One region of the Thalassotalea agariperforans genome, then DNA from elsewhere that is predicted to be linked to it. Evidence: riboswitches for the same ligand, from Rfam matches in the RefSeq annotation. Region 1 holds a riboswitch; the other holds the start of a gene.
What was found. A riboswitch is a leader RNA that binds a small molecule or an ion and turns the genes downstream of it on or off. The one in region 1 is predicted to bind cyclic di-GMP.
Positions count from the first base shown of each region.

Region 2: linked by a shared signal. The riboswitch ahead of ACSLUO_RS04210 (DUF3718 domain-containing protein) and the one ahead of ACSLUO_RS07890 (GGDEF domain-containing protein) in region 1 are both predicted to bind cyclic di-GMP.

Region 1 is NZ_JBQMWH010000004.1:143,296-149,257, forward strand. Features, by position in the region: gene ACSLUO_RS07880 (sensor domain-containing diguanylate cyclase) at 1-232, shown strand, start outside; gene ACSLUO_RS07885 (2-thiouracil desulfurase family protein) at 238-705, shown strand; gene ACSLUO_RS07890 (GGDEF domain-containing protein) at 702-1,709, opposite strand; cyclic di-GMP riboswitch class I at 1,926-2,008, opposite strand; gene ACSLUO_RS07895 (tetratricopeptide repeat protein) at 2,272-4,122, shown strand; gene ACSLUO_RS07900 (hypothetical protein) at 4,150-4,653, shown strand; gene ACSLUO_RS07905 (hypothetical protein) at 4,702-4,956, opposite strand; gene ACSLUO_RS07910 (mechanosensitive ion channel family protein) at 5,083-5,962, opposite strand, start outside.
Region 2 is NZ_JBQMWH010000002.1:221,471-227,432, reverse strand. Features, by position in the region: gene ACSLUO_RS04220 (monovalent cation:proton antiporter family protein) at 1-230, shown strand, start outside; gene ACSLUO_RS04215 (patatin-like phospholipase family protein) at 266-1,414, opposite strand; gene ACSLUO_RS04210 (DUF3718 domain-containing protein) at 1,600-1,956, opposite strand; cyclic di-GMP riboswitch class I at 2,045-2,131, opposite strand; gene yhbY (ribosome assembly RNA-binding protein YhbY) at 2,380-2,673, opposite strand; gene rlmE (23S rRNA (uridine(2552)-2'-O)-methyltransferase RlmE) at 2,799-3,425, shown strand; gene ftsH (ATP-dependent zinc metalloprotease FtsH) at 3,514-5,454, shown strand; gene folP (dihydropteroate synthase) at 5,544-5,962, shown strand, end outside.

The DNA.
Region 1 (5,962 bases):
AAAAATTAGAGAATACATTAATAACTTATCTGTTATTTTTGATAACAACATTTTAGGGAATATCACGATTTCCACTGGTATTTCAATATATCCAATCCATGGTAAAGACACTCACGCCTTGTTAAAAAATGCTGATTTAGCTTTATATAGCGCTAAAGACAAGGGAAGAAACATCACGGTAATTTCTGAATATAGCGCAGCAAAACCATTAACTGTTAATAAGGCCACCTAGTTTAAATGCATAAAATTTTAATTAGTGCCTGTTTGTTAGGCGAAAACGTGCGTTATAACGGCATAATCAAAAAATTAGAACACCAAGTACTGAAGCAATGGCAAGCAGAAAATCGCTTAGTAGTGATCTGCCCTGAGGTTGTTGGCGGCTTATCAACCCCACGAGCGCCTGCAGAATATAATAAACAGCTTGATAAAGTCATTACCTCAACTGGTGCTGATGTCACTCATGCTTTTCAATTAGGCGCCAAAACAGCGCTTACATTATGCAAAAATCATCACATTGAATTTGCATTATTAAAAGAATCTAGTCCATCATGCGGCAGCCATACCATATATGATGGCAGTTTTTCTCAACAAAAAATTGCAGGAGCGGGCATAACCACCCAATTATTAAGAAAAAATAACATACGCGTATATTCAGAAGAAAATATAGCCGAACTGATTGCTGACCTAAAGCTGCGGGAAAGTTAGCTAGCTAATACTTGATTGTGCTGTTGACGTTGGAAGTTTTTTAATAAAATTCGCGTTTTGGCTAACAAAGCTTGTACGTTTTGTTTAGCTTTTAATTCGTTTACACCAAGAGAAATAGTTAATTGCGGTAAACGAACACCGGTTTTACTACTAATAAACCTTAACTTTTCTACCCCATGACGTATTTTTTCAGCTATTTCAGCCGCGGTAGCTTTTTCTACACCCGGTAATAAAATTAAAAACTCATCGCTTCCCGTTCTTACCGGCAAGCCACTTTCTCCAACATAACTGGTGACCTTTTTAGCCACTTTAGATAATAGAACATTGCCAATAAGTGGTCCAAATTTGTTATTCAGTTGTTTAAAATGATCAACATTAATAACAATCGCAGCAATATTTTGCTCTGGATTTTCAGTTACCCAGGTTTCCATATGTTTATTTAACGCTTTACGATTGTATAAACCGGTTAGCGGGTCTAAAAATATTTCTTTTCTGATCTCTTCAAGTTCCGCTTTTAGCTGCTCAGTATGCTCTTGCGTTACCGCTAATTGTTTAGCTACCGCTTCTTGCTTAACTTTAAGAGCGTTAGAGGCATGATAAATTGATGATATAGCTTGAGTAATTTCTACTTTATTTTTGGATTGTAAATCAGTGAGATTTTCGTTGATATGATTGATGAACTGATTAACTGAACCTGATGATGTTTCACATTGCTGCTTAACTTCAGATAAGACATTGGCTAAATCTGTTACTAAATCATCACGAAACTGGCTCTGCCCTAAAATATATTGCCGAAATAGCTCTTCAAGAAAAAATTCATCGAGGGAGTTTTGTACTTGTAAATAGGAGTCGATATCACTCATCAGTTTATCATGGCTGCCAGCAACGTAATGATAACTGATTGAATAGTTTATAGGGTTTGCAGGAATACACCACTCTTCAAGCTGCTGAATAGCCAGCGCCATCTTATTTTTAGCTTGTGGTATATTATCTTTATACTTCAAAATAATTAGCTAACTTTTTTATTATTATTATTAAAAAATGTCATCTAATGTTGATGACTTATTAACCATTCTGAATTTTAGATAAAATATTGTAAAGCTTTATCTTGCATTTTTATGAAATTAACTAAGGAATTGAAGTGAAGAAAGGAAAAGGAAGCACGCAAAGTACCGTATAGCCAACTGACTTAATAAAGATAAGCCCCCACTATATCTAAATTTGGCAGTTCCGCTGTCCTAGGTTTCCCCTTAGACCGGTAACTTTGCGTCTCTAGTTTTCACTAGATTTGCCTTTTCAAGCTTTAGTAGCTCTATTGGCATTATTAATCAAGCCAAAGGACTTGTAAACCCTTAAAGCTAAAGTATAGTGTTATTTATCCTGATTGTTTTTAATTTAACGACTCTTAGATTAAGAAAAGATGAGAAAAGAGTTTAACTAACCGTATGAAATAAATATGCTTTTGCTATTTAATTCTAACTTTAGATAGTTTCCCCTAATACTAGGAACAACCATCTTAAGTTCTGATTAGTTACAGATTCATCGGTTTGACTGTGAGAAAGAGACTTGATATTCAACAACTTAACAAGCCAAATTTTACTATTTATTTTATTTGCAATTATTCCCTTTTTTTCTCAAGCCAACAATAATTCATTAGAAGATATTGATGCTAACATATTAAAAATACGTAGTTTTTTAGAATTGGATAGTGAGGAATTACCCCATCAAGAAGTATTAGCCCTCACAAGTCATATCATTCAACAGCGTCATTATTACGATCAAACCACTCTTGCAAAAAGTTATATTTTATTAGCTGACATTGCGATTAATCGCGGCGATCTAGCAAAAGCACTGCAATTTTCGCAAGATGGTCTCAGCCTTAATATTACAGAGCCACGCATTAAACTAAATCTATTGCTTAAAACCGCATCAGGTTATTACGCAAAAGGTAAGTTTCAAGAAGTAAAAAAAATAGCAGATAACATTATACTGCTAGCAAAAGACGAAAGCTTAATCAATTATCGTTTAAAGGCACTTGGTTATCGTGCCGTTGTTTACGCGCTTATTGTCGATTATGCCAACGCCTCAAAAGACTTAGCACAAATTGAAAAGATCCTAGATATTCATCAAGAGTTCTTAGATCATATTGATCTATTAGAGATATTAGCTACTGCACATCATTATTTAAGTGATTATGAAACCGCCATTTCAATGCATTTAAAGTTACTCAATTTACGTTATCGTTTTGCTAAAACGAGTGATATTGGTAATAGCTACTTTGCTCTCGCTTCGGCATATAAGCAGCTTAATCGACTGGATGATGCTTATGATGCTTTCTGGCAAGCTAAAAAAGCATCTGAGGCAGCTAACTCTCCCATCAAACAAGCTTATGCTGAATTAGGCTTAGGTGAAGTATTATTTCTACAAAAAGATTATCAACAAGCATTTAAACGATTAAGCAAAGCGAAACAATTATTTAGTGGCCGTAATTTATCAAAACCTTATTTAAGTACTTTGATCACTTTAGCTAAAGTAAATATACAATTAAAAAAACATAAAATTGCAGATCAATTATTAGTTCGCGCCGAATATATTGCCAAGCATTTAGATTTATCCGCTGAACAAATCGAGTTATATCAGCTCTTGTCAGAAATGTATGCTAAGCAAAATCAACAGAAAAAAGCTTGGCAAATGTTAAATCGATATATCTCGTTATACCGAGAATTACATAAACAACGACACTCAATCTTTGAACAGCAGTTACAAACCGAACAGGCGAGTCAACACAACCGTAAGGTCACATTACAGCTGGCACTTAAAAGCGAATTACAAGCGCAATACGCAGAAAAGTTTCGTGAACGTAAACAGTTAACTGATTTATTAGTGCTGGTGATTATTATTTTAACCGGCTTATTACTTATGACATTACTGAAAAGGCGAAATCAGCGCTTAAGCGATAGCCAAAATGATATCGAGCAACCTCTCCATATACTGCCCAATAGCGCACAAACTAAACAGCTTTATCAAAAATCCTATAAAATGGCGCGAAAATATCAATATAAATTAAGTGTCGCGTATTTAATTATTCACAACTGGCAAGAACTCACCTTTAAGTGCAATAAAAAAGAATTAAATGAAGTACGTAATACACTCGCTACCGTAATAAACGAATATAAAGGCGAGTTTGATTTAGCGGGCTTATTAAATGACGGTGAGTATATATTGATTTTTCCACATCAAGATAAAGAACAAGTTAATAAATTAGTATCCGCTTTAACTGAAGCTCTCAAAGTAAGGTTTTTTGCCAACTTAGGTGAAGTTGCTGTTAATATCAATTACGGTTTGGAAACTCTGAATATTCAAGATATAGATCCTTTTATATTTTTGTCTCGATTAACCGAATCGGTAAAAAAATAATTTTTAATTACGGGGAGTAATTAACATATGTTTATTGTTGTTTCATTGGTTGCTGTCTTTGTTATGATCAGTATCTACTTGTATTTTCGCGCTGAAAGCCTGCAATCTGAGTTAACATTATCTAAGCGCGAAGCGCAAAAAGTTAAAAAAGAGAATGGCTTTTTAATTGATGCCATGATTATTTCAGCAAACAAAAATGAAGAATTTGCTAAATTTCGCTTACAAGAAATGAAAAATAATATGGATGAGAAACTAGCAGAAACCCTAAAAGAGGAACTAGAATATATTACTCTGTTAACCGCCAATTACGGCACCATTTATAAAGAATGCTTAAAAGGTAATGTACAATTAAAAACAGTTACAAAAAACTGTTTAGATAATTATACCGCCGGCACATTTAATTGTTTTACGCTTTTTATTACTAATCAAGACAGCGCTTTAAAAAAAATGTGGTTAAGTAATAATTTACAAGGATTTATTTCCTTAGTTGAAGCCTTATTACTTCAGCTGAATAAAAAAATTAAGACATAAAAAAAGCACTATTTAAGTGCTTTATTTAAAATCAGATACGGTAAATGATTACGGACGAATATGAATATTAGGTGCGGTATCTATCTGGCCATCATCATGGATAGTTGCAGCATTACCATCACATAATAAAATAGCTAAACTACCAGCACTGCTACTACGAATAAAGGCAAGATCATAACCAAATTGCGTTAAACTACTCGCAGCAAATTTTTGCGCTAACGTTAGCTTATCCCACAACATTGCTTTTTCTGGTGTGTATTGCCTTCTTTCAAGCAACACTTCACGCTCTAATAATGCTTGCATTTGCGTCCCCGACTTCTAATTATATTTTCGTATTCGTTAATGCTGCCACATTAACCTAGGTAGATTGAAAATTCAACAATTCCGCTGCTAATTTGTTGTTTATTATTTGAGCTAAACTAAACAACATTATTTTCCGATTGTTTGATGCGATTTATCCCGCCAATCATAGCCCGTTGGATGTTGAAACACACGTAAATTAAATACCGGTGCCATCGCATATAAATGATCAAAAATATCGGCTTGAATACCTTCATACGCTACCCAGTTTTGTTCGGCACTAAAAAAATATAATTCTAATGGTAAACCCGCTGCCGTTGCCGGTAACTGCCTAACCATACAAGTCATATTTTTATGTACTTTTTCATGGGAAGCTAAATAAGCTTCAATATACGCTCTAAACGTGCCGATATTAGTTAACTGTCGGGCATTTACCGCATCATGATCAGCTATGCCTTTATCATTACACCATGTTGCTATTTCTGCTTGTTTTCCCGCTAAATAATCTTTCAATAACCTTACCGAACTCAATCGTTCAATATCTTGAGATTGATAAAATTGAATACTGCTAATATCAATAATAATTGCCCGTTTAATACGACGACCACCAGAATGGAACATGTCGCGCCAGTTTTTAAATGAGCCACTGATCAAGGCATAAGTTGGTACTGTGGTAATGGTTTTATCAAAGTTTTGAATTTTTACGGTATTTAAACCTATTTCAATAACATCACCATCAGCACCATAATGAGGTAACTCAACCCAGTCGCCTGGTGCTACCATACGGTTAGCTGATATTTGAATACTGGCCACTAACCCTTTGATGGTATCTTGAAACACTAAAATTAACACCGCCGTTAATGCACCTAAACCACTTAATAAATAGATAGGTGATTTATCAATAATGTAAGAAACGGCCAAAATAGTCGCAATAATATACAAAATTAATTTGATCACCTGAATGGTGGAGTTTAAAGGAATATATTTTTGATGCGCTTTATCTCGGTAA
Region 2 (5,962 bases), on a different contig from region 1:
AATTTGCTCATGCGACATTGATCACCAGTAATTGTTATGCGCTTGGTAAAAGTATTGGTGAATTAAACTTAGCCCTTAAAAAGGTCCATGTGGTTGCTTTAAAACGTGCGGGCATTGAAACCGAGTCACCGGATGATTCCACAGTGTTAGAGCTTCAAGATACTTTGATTTTCCGTGGTAAACCAAGACGAGTAGAAAGAGCCGAGCGTTTTTTACAAGAAGGTATTTAACCTTAACTTGGGTTATTCAAATAACTCAAGCTATTTTATAGCGATAAAAATGCGCGAATTTCAGCTTCTTTTGCCATAGTATCTTCGAAACCTAATTGGATAAGATGCTGGCAAAAGCGTTTTTCGAATAATAAATAACTCACTAAACTTGAATCTGAGTCGTTAGTAATACCGATAGAGCGCAATAAAATTCGAATAGATAAAGGCAAATCATAAAAGTAATCGACAGCGATGTTATTAAAATCGTGACTTGGATTTAACACTAAGCTATCTATTTGTTTTAAGCTATGCGTTTTTTTATCTTCATTGTTAATTAAGGATAAAGTGTCATTTATTCTATTCATCCGTTCGAGATCACTTTGCAAGGTATCAGCAAAAATAGTATCTAATAAATGCCCTGCAATAGTGGACGTTGTTGGTGGATGAGGATTGTTTTCCATCTGATGCATTGGCTCTTTAGGTTGCTCAACCCCAATGATTAATAATTTTTCTGCTCCTAAATGAATTGCTGGGCTTAAAGGTGATAATTGGTGAATTGAGCCATCACCATAATGCTCTCGATTGATTTTAACCGATGGAAACACTAACGGGATTGCTGATGACGCTAATAGTATATCGCTATTAATTCGAGAACGTTTACCTATGCGCTTAGCACGTTGCCATGGCTTTATATCATTATTACCGTGATAAAAACTTATAGAATCACCACTTGAATAACTTGAAGCGGTAATTGATATTGCGGATAAATAACCTTTAATAATATTTTCATCTATTTTTCGATAGTTAAATTCGGCATTTAGTAATGCGCGTAACGGCGCATTGTTTAATAAACTACGGGCGGTTTTATTGGCATAATCGGCTTGAAAACTCGCCAACATACCTGAAAAAATATGACCAAAGGCACGAATACCATCAGAGCAATAAATTTTATTTGTTTTTAGATTTTTCCAAAACCACTCTAATTTTTTGACTCCAAGATGAAAGCAAGATGCATAACAAGCTAATGCGGTTGAATTAATTGCGCCAGCAGATGTACCACAGATAACAGGAAAGGGGATCCCATGATTACGTGGTATAAACTTGGTTATAGCTGATAATGCACCAACTTGATAAGCCGCGCGGGCACCACCACCGGTAAGAACAAGACCATGCTTACTGTTAATATAACTATTTTTATTTGGCATTAATGTTTATATTTTTTAACTGCTTACTATCAAATCTATAATTATGAGTGTAACAAATATGTAAGGGAATAATAGTAGGGAAGTGTCTTATTTGTGCAATAAAAAAAGCCAGCAATGCTGGCTTTTTAAATTGACAAAAATTATCAACCAGTAAAAAACTATTACTAGTGTCTACTGTTTAACAATTAGCTACTTACACGTTCGTTAGCAGCATCAAATAAAGGTGTGCCTGATTGAAGAAGCGCCAAGTTAGCAGAAACAACTTTCTTTGGTAATTTTGAAATCATCAAAGAACCTGTCTCAACTGAACCTGCAGTTTGCGCAAATTCTAACAAGTTCTGACCATTACATTGAATTCCATCAAAAATACTACGTATCTTTAATTTGTTCGATTTTAAGAATGAACGCATACGTTTTTTATCATCTGCTGCAACATACTCACAAATGCTCTGAGCAATATTGTTAGCCTGTGCAACCGGTGCTGTAAATGCAGACGTTAAAGTTAAAACTGTTATGGTAGAAGCTAGTAATAATTTTTTCATTTTATGAACCTTAATAAATAGGAGGATAAAAAAGAAAAAACCACAGTACCTTTTAACTAAATCCGTTTACGAAATAACATCCTGTCGGTTAGGTGACTCCGCTGTCATAGGTTAAAAAACCCTTAGACCGGTGGTTTTGCGTAACACATTTTCACGTGTCTTGCCTTTTCTTGTCACTTTCATTATTAACCGAGTAAAAGCTAATAGCAACCTTTTTTGCACAATTATGAGACAATTTGTAAAAATTAATGTCATTTGTTGTTTAAAAAAAATTCGGTTTGAGAGGGGGAACACTGATAAATAAAGGTATGTGAGGGATATGATGCGCTAACACATTAGTTGAAAAAAATTAATGTGTTAGCGTGAAAATAATTGTCTCATATAGTTCATACGTTAGTAGATTAACGTATCTGAATAATGATGTTATTTTGGAATTATTATTTTACGTTCTTCAGATTGACGGTAAATAATTAAGGTTTTTCCAATAACCTGAATCTTTATTGCATTTGTTTCTCGGCAAATGGCTTCTACGATCAGATTTTTTACTTCTTTATCATCCGTAGGGATTTTTATTTTGATCAGTTCGTGATGACCTAATGCATAATCGATTTCCGCAACAACCGCTTCGGTTAAGCCATTACTACCTAATAACACAACAGGTTTTAACGCGTGAGCTAAACCTTTTAAGTGCTGGATTTGTTTTTTATTTAAGTTCATTAACAATTTTCGTTACAAGTTTCTTGAATTCTCCCTATTTTACCCTCATCTAGTTTGTAATACTATGATTTGCTAAGTGCAATCGTAAATAATTATCAATAAATTAAAGGTTCAAAGGTTACCCATTGAGTAAAAATAAACACACCGCGAGTAGCACACGTTGGTTAAATGAACATTTTGAAGATGAATATGTAAAAAAAGCTAAAAAATTAGGCTTGCGTTCGCGTGCGGTTTTCAAAATTGAAGAAATTAATAATAAAGATAAATTAATTAAATCAGGCATGAAAGTTGTAGATTTAGGTGCTGCTCCTGGAGGGTGGTCAGAATACGCAACAAAAGTTGTTGGTGACTCAGGCCAAGTCATTGCTTGTGATATTTTGGCGATGGATCCCATTGCTGGTGTTGAGTTTCTTCAAGGTGATTTTCGAGAAGAAGCTGTGCTTGAGGCATTATTAAATAGAATTGATGGCAAAAATATTGATGTAGTTATGTCTGATATGGCCGCTAACTTTACCGGTAATGATAGTGCTGACTCAGCAAGAAGTATGTACCTTGTTGAATTAGCATTAGATATGTGTCATCAAGTATTGAAAAAAAATGGCGCATTTGTTGTTAAAGTGTTCCAAGGTGAAGGCTTTGACCAATTTATGAAAGATGTAAAGTCAGCCTTTAAAGTTGTTAAAACCCGTAAACCTGAATCTTCTCGTGCGAGATCAAGAGAAGTTTATCTTGTTGCTACCGGCTTTAAGTAGCTAGTACCGAGATTTTATAGTAAATTAGTCCCAAATAATTGGTCGCACCCAAAGTATTAAGTAACAAGAGGTTGTTAAATTGAGCGATATGGCAAAAAATCTTATTTTATGGTTGGTTATTGCAGTTGTGTTAATGTCTGTTTTCCAAAGTTTTAATCAAGGAAACAGTAACGAACAGCAAATAAATTACACAACGTTTATTGATGATGTTCGTTCAGGACAAGTTCGAAAAGCAAGTGTGGACAGAAACGGTGTTATTACCGGTGTGACTCGTAGCGGCGAACAATTTGTTACGTTAATTCCTGGTGGTTATGACCGCGATTTAATTAATGATCTCGTTAAACAGGGCGTTGATGCTTCAGGTAAAATGCCAGAAGAGCAAAGTTTATTAACGTCTATCTTAATTTCTTGGTTCCCGATGTTATTACTTATTGGGGTGTGGATTTTCTTCATGCGCCAAATGCAAGGTGGTGGCGGTAAAGGAGCTATGTCTTTTGGTAAATCTAAAGCACGTTTATTAAGTGAAGATCAAATTAAAACGACTTTTGCTGATGTTGCCGGTTGTGATGAAGCCAAAGAAGAGGTTTCTGAATTAGTTGACTATTTAAGAGACCCAACACGTTTCCAAAAACTTGGTGGTCGTATCCCTTCAGGTGTTTTAATGGTTGGTCAACCAGGTACAGGTAAAACTTTATTAGCAAAAGCTATTGCTGGTGAAGCTAAAGTGCCATTTTTCAGTATTTCGGGTTCTGATTTTGTTGAAATGTTTGTTGGTGTTGGTGCTTCACGTGTTCGAGACATGTTTGAGCAAGCTAAAAAAGCAGCACCATGTATCATCTTTATTGATGAAATTGATGCTGTAGGTCGCCAACGTGGTGCTGGTATGGGGGGTGGTCATGATGAACGTGAGCAAACCTTAAACCAAATGTTAGTGGAAATGGATGGCTTTGAAGGTAATGAAGGCGTTATTGTTATTGCCGCAACTAACCGTCCAGATGTACTTGACCCTGCACTATTAAGACCTGGCCGTTTTGACCGTCAAGTAACGGTTGGTTTACCGGATATCCGTGGTCGTGAACAAATTTTAAAAGTACATATGCGTAAAGTACCATTAGGTGACGATGTTAAAGCTGAAGTAATAGCTCGTGGTACACCAGGCTTTTCAGGGGCTGATTTAGCTAACTTAGTAAATGAAGCCGCGTTATTTGCCGCTCGTGGTGATCGCCGTTTAGTATCTATGGAAGAGTTTGAAAAAGCGAAAGATAAAATACTTATGGGTGCTGAACGTCGTTCGATGGTAATGGATGATGCAGAAAAAGAAATGACTGCTTACCATGAAGCGGGTCATGCAATTGTTGGCCGTTTAGTACCTGATCACGACCCAGTTTATAAAGTGTCAATTATTCCACGTGGTCGAGCTTTAGGTGTAACGATGTACTTACCTGAAAAAGACAGATTCAGCCACAGTAAAGCACATTTAGAAAGTAATATTTCATCATTATATGGTGGTCGTATTGCTGAAGAATTAATTTATGGTTTTGACAAAGTCTCTACTGGCGCTTCAAATGATATTGAACGTGCTACTCAACTAGCGCGTAAAATGGTAACACAGTGGGGCTTATCAGAAAAAATGGGTCCTATGCTTTTTGCTGAAGAAGAAGGCGAAGTATTTTTAGGTAGAACCTCATCTAAGTCATTAAATATGTCTGATGAAACTGCTCGTGCGATAGATGCCGAAATTAAAGAGTTTGTTAATCGTAACTATCAACGTGCTGAAAAACTACTTAAAGAAAATATGGATATTCTTCATGCGATGAAAGATGCGCTTATGCATTATGAAACGATTGATGCGTTACAGATTGATGATTTGATGGCTCGTCGTGAAGTACGTCCACCTTCAGATTTCCATGGTGATAATTCTAATAAAAAGAATGAACCACCTAAGGCAAGTACTAAAAAACCAACGGATGATGTTAAACCGGAAGTAAAACCGGATTTAGACACACCGAGTGACGCTTCCGCAGAATAAATTAAAAGCCCCGTCAGTCGGGGCTTTACTTTATGCTCTTTATATATTCAAACCAAGTGCCAGCTAAAGTCAGCTGTTAATTTATTGTTATGACCGAACACAACACTTCTTTTATTCAAATGCCCAAGGTGATGGGGATTTTAAATGTTACGCCAGATTCATTTTCTGATGGCGGTAAGTTTTTCAACACCAATGATGCCTTAACTCAAGTAGAACAAATGATTGAACAAGGCGCGAGCATTATAGATATTGGTGGTGAATCAACTCGCCCAGGCGCGGTAGAAGTTTCTATACATGACGAGATTAATCGCGTTATTCCGCTTTTAAAAGCAATTAAACAGCGCTTTAACATTCAAGTTAGTATTGACACCAGTAAAGCACAAGTTATGGCCGAAGCCATAGCGTATGACGCTGATATTATTAATGACGTACGGGCTTTACAGAATGAAGGCTGCTTAGATGTTTTAGCACAAAGTAATGTGCCAGTTTGTTTAATGCACATGCAAGG